DNA from 3 places in the Pseudoalteromonas sp. 31A1 genome. Region 3 is predicted to be linked to each of the others. Evidence: predicted binding sites of a transcription regulator. Region 3 holds the regulator's gene; each other region holds the start of a gene.
The links. Region 3 encodes sigma-54, which starts transcription at its own class of promoters, with help from an activator protein. Its sites were predicted from a motif close to GTTGGCACGNNNNTNGNNT; they were not measured.
Positions count from the first base shown of each region.

Region 1: the regulator sigma-54 is predicted to act here: its motif matches at 873-891, upstream of GQR52_RS01710 (DUF2726 domain-containing protein).
Region 2: the regulator sigma-54 is predicted to act here: its motif matches at 1,061-1,079, upstream of GQR52_RS03000 (EF-hand domain-containing protein).

Region 1 covers NZ_WTKY01000001.1:359,300-361,507, forward strand. The annotation lists gene mtnN (5'-methylthioadenosine/S-adenosylhomocysteine nucleosidase) at 1-114, opposite strand, end outside; gene GQR52_RS01710 (DUF2726 domain-containing protein) at 237-833, opposite strand; gene folE2 (GTP cyclohydrolase FolE2) at 950-1,870, opposite strand; gene arcB (aerobic respiration two-component sensor histidine kinase ArcB) at 2,103-2,208, shown strand, end outside.
Region 2 covers NZ_WTKY01000002.1:113,313-115,520, forward strand. The annotation lists gene xthA (exodeoxyribonuclease III) at 1-218, opposite strand, end outside; gene GQR52_RS02995 (hypothetical protein) at 459-890, shown strand; gene GQR52_RS03000 (EF-hand domain-containing protein) at 1,121-1,642, shown strand; gene scpB (SMC-Scp complex subunit ScpB) at 1,794-2,208, shown strand, end outside.
Region 3 covers NZ_WTKY01000003.1:333,202-335,409, reverse strand. The annotation lists gene hpf (ribosome hibernation promoting factor) at 1-206, opposite strand, end outside; gene GQR52_RS05410 (RNA polymerase factor sigma-54) at 233-1,732, opposite strand; gene lptB (LPS export ABC transporter ATP-binding protein) at 1,802-2,208, opposite strand, start outside.

The DNA.
Region 1 (2,208 bases), on a different contig from region 3:
CAATTCACCAGTATAAAAAGTGAAACCTGCTTTAGTTAAAATTTGTGCGTTTTGCATCGCTTCACGTAAAATTTTAACTTCTGGCTCCATTGCGCCAATAATACCAACATTCATAATGTTTAATTCCTGAGTTTGAATCACTTGATTATACGTGAAGTTAGCAATAAAAAACAAAAAAGCGAGCTTGTTTATAAGCTCGCTTTAAATACTTTTTAGGAGAGTATTTAATTTGGTTTTTAAATTTCAGCTAAAGCAGTTGTTTGTGCTTTGGCTTGAGAAGGTGAAAGTACCGCTGGCTTGTGTGAGCGATTACGAACAGGACGCTGCGTTTGTGTTGCTGCAGGCTTACCAAGTTTAAACATAATTGCATCGCGCACTTCTGATGGACGGTAGCCCGATTTAACTTTCATACGAATATGTGGAATGCCCGCAGACTCTAGTGCACCGTTTACAAACCAGTCGCGTTGAGCTTTGTGGCCATCTTTATTGGCATTGTTAACTAGGTCAACGGCCGCAACAATAGTTAGTTTTTCTTTATCGATTAATACAAAGTCGAGTTGCTTATTTTTAGCTTTAGCTAAAGCAGCACGTTTAGATTTAATAGAAAGACCTTGCTTACAGTCAATAACGTCAATTAGCTTAACGCGACTAACAATTTTATATTGATCGCCTACAGCACGCTCGAGAAGATTTAAAAAAGCGCCCTCAACCTGCGTAAAAACAGTTTGCTTGCGGGTAAAAGGATACGGGTTTCCGCCATCGTCATTAAATTTTGACGCAACAACAGAAGCCCCGACAACTAATACTAGAATTAATAATAAAGCGAATTCCATACGGTAACTCCATAACAACAAATTGACACTGCTCAAATAAAGCAATTTACGTGCCTAAAAAGTATGAGTTATAAAATAATTACCAACTGTTTATAAAAGCTAAAACTATGTAGCTATTAAGCTTTGTATCCACCTTTAATACCTTTAACCGCAATAGCTACAGCATCGTGTGCATGGAGTGATTCATAATGGTTTATTTGCAGCCAGTAATCGCTGTAATTATCTGTTTCTAATAAAGCTTTAATTTTACGCGCTGCATCTTCACAAAACATAAGATTTTGACCATTTAAACGGGCAAATTCTTGCTCGTCTTCGCGTTTTACTGCCGCTTGTACAGGCGTTTTAAGTTCAGCTTCGAGGGTATTTATTAGAGTCACTACGTCAAATTCTTGAATATTGCTATCAAGCTTTACTTTTACGTTGGCAATAGAGCGCTGCGAGTGAGGTGTAGCTACTATGCCTTGAGTAGTGCCTAGCCATTCGTGCACATCTTTTTGGCTTAAGGTTTCTTGGTTAAACTTTTCGTTAAACGCGTTTTGTATAAGCTGGCGTGCAAGTGCTGCAGAGCAAGGGCACGTTGAAGAATAGGTAACATCTACGGTTAGCTCGTAGCTAATAATGTTATTTTCAATTGTACTGGTAAGTAAAACTGGGTAGCTTTTCCAGCCCGCTTTACCACTTAATAGTGATTTACGGCGTAGCGGTAATTCAAATTTAAATTCAATTTGTGCTTTATCGCTCAGCCCTTCGTGGCTAGTTATAAAGGTATCGAGTGCTTGCGCTATTGTTTGCGGATTGACTTGCTGCTCAGTTGAAAGCAGGTCAAGTGCTAAAAATAGACGTGACATATGAATGCCTTTGGCATCTTCTTTATGCAAATTTACAAATGCACGAGCTTTGGCATTTACTGTAACTGGAGATAAGTCTCGTGACTCAAAAATAAATGGCAGTTCGATTTCGCCCATGCCAACCCAGTCTAATTTACCTGTTTGTAAAGCGGGTGCAGTGTCTGCTATATCTGGCATATTGGTTTGCATGTGCGCTACTCGTATTTTGGAGATAATAAAGCGGGGCATTTTACACTAAATAATTTATTGCTGAAATGATGAGTTTAAGAGATGAGCAAAATCAAACATGAAAAATTCTGTTTTTATCGCACAACATGGGTAGTGGTAGGAGAAAAATGCTAAAATCTGGGAAAATGGTATGTTTATACATGCGCATTGCCTTCTTTATATTTAAGCACACAGCTAAGAGATAAAATTACGTATGACCGATTATTCTTTGAGCCCTTGGGCTCGGGTACTTTCCAGCTCAATAACGCGATTTGGTGAATTTAAAACCGCAGCTATTTGTTACACTTTATTTTTAACTG
Region 2 (2,208 bases), on a different contig from region 3:
GGCTCTTTTTTGCATAACATAGCTACGCCATAATGCGCTTTTTGACCATGAAAGTAGACGTGATATCCCATTTTTTGAACATCTTCTAATGGGAATGCTTCGTCGTGAACTTTAATCTCTTGCAAGCCAATAACGTCTGGTTGATGTTTGTCGATAATTGCTTGTAATTGGTGAAGACGAGCACGCAGACCATTGATATTGAAAGAAATCACTTTCATAAAATTTACCTTAAAATTGGTTCTATTTAATAGATTAAATTGTATCAGTAAATACGCGCACATAACATGACTGAATTGAGATAATAGCTGCGCAAATGTTGATCAAATGGTGGGTAAAGTTTAAACATTGTGAATACAATATTAATTATTTAAATAAATAAAAAATTCAATTGAACTTAACTTTATTGAATATATAATGCGCGAAATTCACTTGTTTAGCTCGTTCAAATAGGATCTCTCATGAAAACTCAACTACTTTTAGCCACTGCTTTACTAGCATCTGCAACTGCGTCAGCTCAAAGCAATACTTACTTTAGCCAAGATAACAAAATTGAGTCTAAGTTATGTGTACTAAGTGCAAACGAAGGCTTTAGCGTTGCTCGTAAAGAAGCTGCCCAGCACGGTGTTTACCTATCTCGTTTTTCTAAAAGCATTTTATGTAATGGTGAAGATATTCGTGATATTGCTAAAAAAACGACATTAAGCAACGCATCAGTTGAGAAAGTAGAAGTATTTGCAAAAGACGCTCAACAAGAAACTCAATTATGTATGACGGCTTTAAAACAAGGTTTAGCACCTGTTCGTCAAAAAATTGGTAACCTAAACTCATTAAAATGTAATGGTCAAAACGTTACTGAGTTTGTTAAACGCTACCAAAACGCAGCAATCTAATTATTAGCTTAACTATAATAATAAGTAAATTTGAAATGCCTGGTTTTTACCGGGTATTTTTTTGCAAAAATTACAAGGTTGTTTGCAAAGCTTGCAAGCTTAACTTATTGAAACTGTTTAATAAATATACCGATCGAGATTAAGTTATTGATTATTATAAGTTAACTATTATTGGCATTGGATTTGTATTAGTTAAAGTGACATTTAATTAATTACGAAGGATACGTCTTATGAAAAAGTTAACATTAGCAGCCACTATTTTAGCATCATTAAGCCTAGCGGCTTGTTCATCTAATCAAGGTCTTGAAAGAATAGACAGTGACTTTGCAAGTTTAGATAATGATAGCGATGGCTACATCTCAAAAGTTGAAGCTGATGACGATAGCATTTGGGGCCATTTTTCAAATATTGATACCAATATGGATAACGAAATTAGCCGCAAAGAATTTAACACTTATATGAAGCTTAATAATGGCAAAGTAGCCACTGATTCTGAAGTAAGTGAGTCGGCATTTAAAGCTGAAATTGCTAAATTCGATAAAATTGAAAGCAGCTTTGCAAGTCTAGATAACGACAGCAATGGCTATATCTCGGTAGTTGAAGGTAACGATGATGATATTTCAAATCATTTTGGTTACATGGATAAAAACCAAGATAAGCGCATCAGTAAAAGCGAGTTTATGGGTTACATTAAAAAATACGGTAACGCAGTAGCTGAAGATGATGCATTAGAAGCTTTTAAAAGTAACTAATAGTTACCATTTTAGTAAGTAAGATTAAAGCCAGTGCTAGGCACTGGCTTTTTTGTGTTTTAAATTTAGTTATTTGATAGATATATTTTCCTAGTTTGGTGTTGTTCTGTCATAATAGATGGCTGTGTATTTTTATTTGTTAAGAGTGTGTATGGCGGGTCGGCGAATTAGTGATGAACAACTAGTTGAGATCATTGAAGCAGCTATTTTTGTTGCAGATAAGCCTGTTAGTAAACGCCACCTTAAAGACATCGTATTAATAGATTTAGCTATTTCTATGGCACGAATAAATGACGCAATAGATACAATACAAGAGCATTTTCAAACTCGTGGTATTCGCTTAGTTGAAGTTGGTAGTGGGTATCGGTTTCAGGCATGCAGTAGTTTAAGCCCTTGGTTAAATAACTTGTGGCAAGAACGCGCACCAAAATACTCGCGTGCTTTACTGGAAACATTATCACTTATTGCATACAGGCAGCCCATTACACGCGGCGAAATTGAGCAAGTAAGGGGTGTTACTACGGGTTCGAATATTATTAAAACCTTACTCGAAAGAGAGTGGGTTA
Region 3 (2,208 bases):
TCTTGATGTTCTGTAGAGGCAAATAGCTCAGCACCGCTTACGTGTATGGTGGCTTCTGCTTTTTGATTTAATTTTTCTACATCGAGAATGACATGAACATTATTAATATGATCAGAGTGTCTTTCTAGCTTCGCAAATTTGGTATTAATATAGTCTCTTAGTGAATCGGTTAATTCTACGTGACGACCAGTTAAGTTTAGTTGCATAAGCATTACCCTCTTTTTTTTGCGTCTTAAATCAAACTTTTACGCTGATTTGACGGTGGAATAGCCAGAGATTCGCGGTATTTTGCGATTGTACGTCTCGCTACTTTAATTCCTTGCTCAGCCAATATATCCGCTATTTTGCTATCACTCAATGGTTTTGCTGAGTTTTCTGCTGCGATTAATTTTCGGATAAGCGCACGGATTGCTGTAGATGAACATTCACCACCGTTTTCGGTGCTTACATGGCTTGAGAAAAAATATTTAAGCTCAAATATACCACGGGGTGTGTGCATATACTTTTGGGTTGTTACGCGCGAAATTGTTGATTCGTGCATTTCTACCATTTCAGCAACATCATTTAAAACCATTGGTTTCATGGCTTCAGGACCGTGTTCAAAAAAGCCTTGTTGTTGCTTAACAATACAATTTGTTACTTTTAATAGCGTGTCGTTTCTACTTTCTAAGCTTTTAATAAACCATTTAGCTTCTTGTAAATGCGAGCGAATAAACTGGCTGTCACCACTGGATTTTACAGTGCGAGACATTGCCGCGTATTGGCTATTAACACGAATTTTAGGCATGCTGTCTGGGTTTAACTCAACAACCCAGCGGCCTTTAATTTTTTTAACTGACACATCAGGAATAACATACTCAGATTCTTCTCTTACAATAGTATCTGCAGGTTTAGGGCTAAGAGTATGTATTAATGTCATTACTTCTTTAAGCTCTTCTTCTTTGAGCTTAGTTTTCTTCATTAATGTACGATAGTCACGAGCAGCTAATAAATCAATATGCTCGGTTAAAATCATTTTTGTTTCATTAATGTAAGGTGTTTCTTTATCAAACTGGTTAAGCTGAATACACAAACACTCTTGTAAACTACGTGCGGCAATACCAACAGGATCAAACAGTTGGATGCGTTTTAATACAGCTTCAATTTCATCAAGTTCGACTTCGTTATCATCTTCGTTTTCTTGATTAAAGCTTTCTAAAATCTCTTCGCAGCTTAGTGTTAAAATACCTGAATCATCGACGGCTTCTACAATAGCAATAGCAATAGCTTCGTCTGTAGGGCTAAATGGCGTTAGTTGTAACTGCCACATTAAATACTCATGGAGCGTTTCAGTAGAGGCGCCTTGGTATATTGATTCGTCTTCAGGCATCGGACCCGATGATGCTGCTGGGGCGGCACTCATGTACTCATCCCAACTAACATCCATAGCCATGTCGTCACTTAGCGTGTCTTTTGCAAGTGCTTCACCACTATCTTGTTCGTATTCGCTTGGAGCATCATCGGCAGATGCGCTAACAGTTATGTCATCTGTATCTGCTTTTTGCTCGTTTTTACCTGCAGCGTCTTCTGAATAGTCTGCTTCTTCAACCTCTAATAGCGGGTTGCTGTCGAGAGCTTCTTGTATTTCTTGCTGGAGATCCAATGTACTGAGTTGCAACAAACGAATAGCTTGTTGCAGCTGTGGAGTCATTGTAAGTTGCTGGCCCATGCGCAGCTGTAGTGATTGCCTCATGTATCTCTAACAATCCTTTTATGTTGTTATAATTAATACTAGCAGATGCTTAAAGACATGGCGTAAATGTTACAGCCTAAATTGCTCGCCTAAGTAAACATCGCGTACTGTTTTATCATTTAATACGTGTTCTGGAGTACCTGATGCAATCAGCTCCCCATGAGAAACAATGTAGGCTTTTTCACAAACATCAAGGGTTTCTCTTACGTTATGATCGGTAATTAATACACCAATCCCACGATTTTTAAGATGTTCTATTATTTTCTTTATGTCTAATACCGAAATCGGGTCAACACCTGCAAATGGTTCATCCAGTAATATAAATTTAGGATCTGCTGCCAGCGCACGTGCTATTTCAACACGACGACGTTCGCCACCCGACAATGCCATACCTTGGCTATCACGAATGTGTTGTATGCTAAATTCATCTAATAATTTATCGAGAGTGTCTTCTCTAGCTTGTTTATTTAACTCTT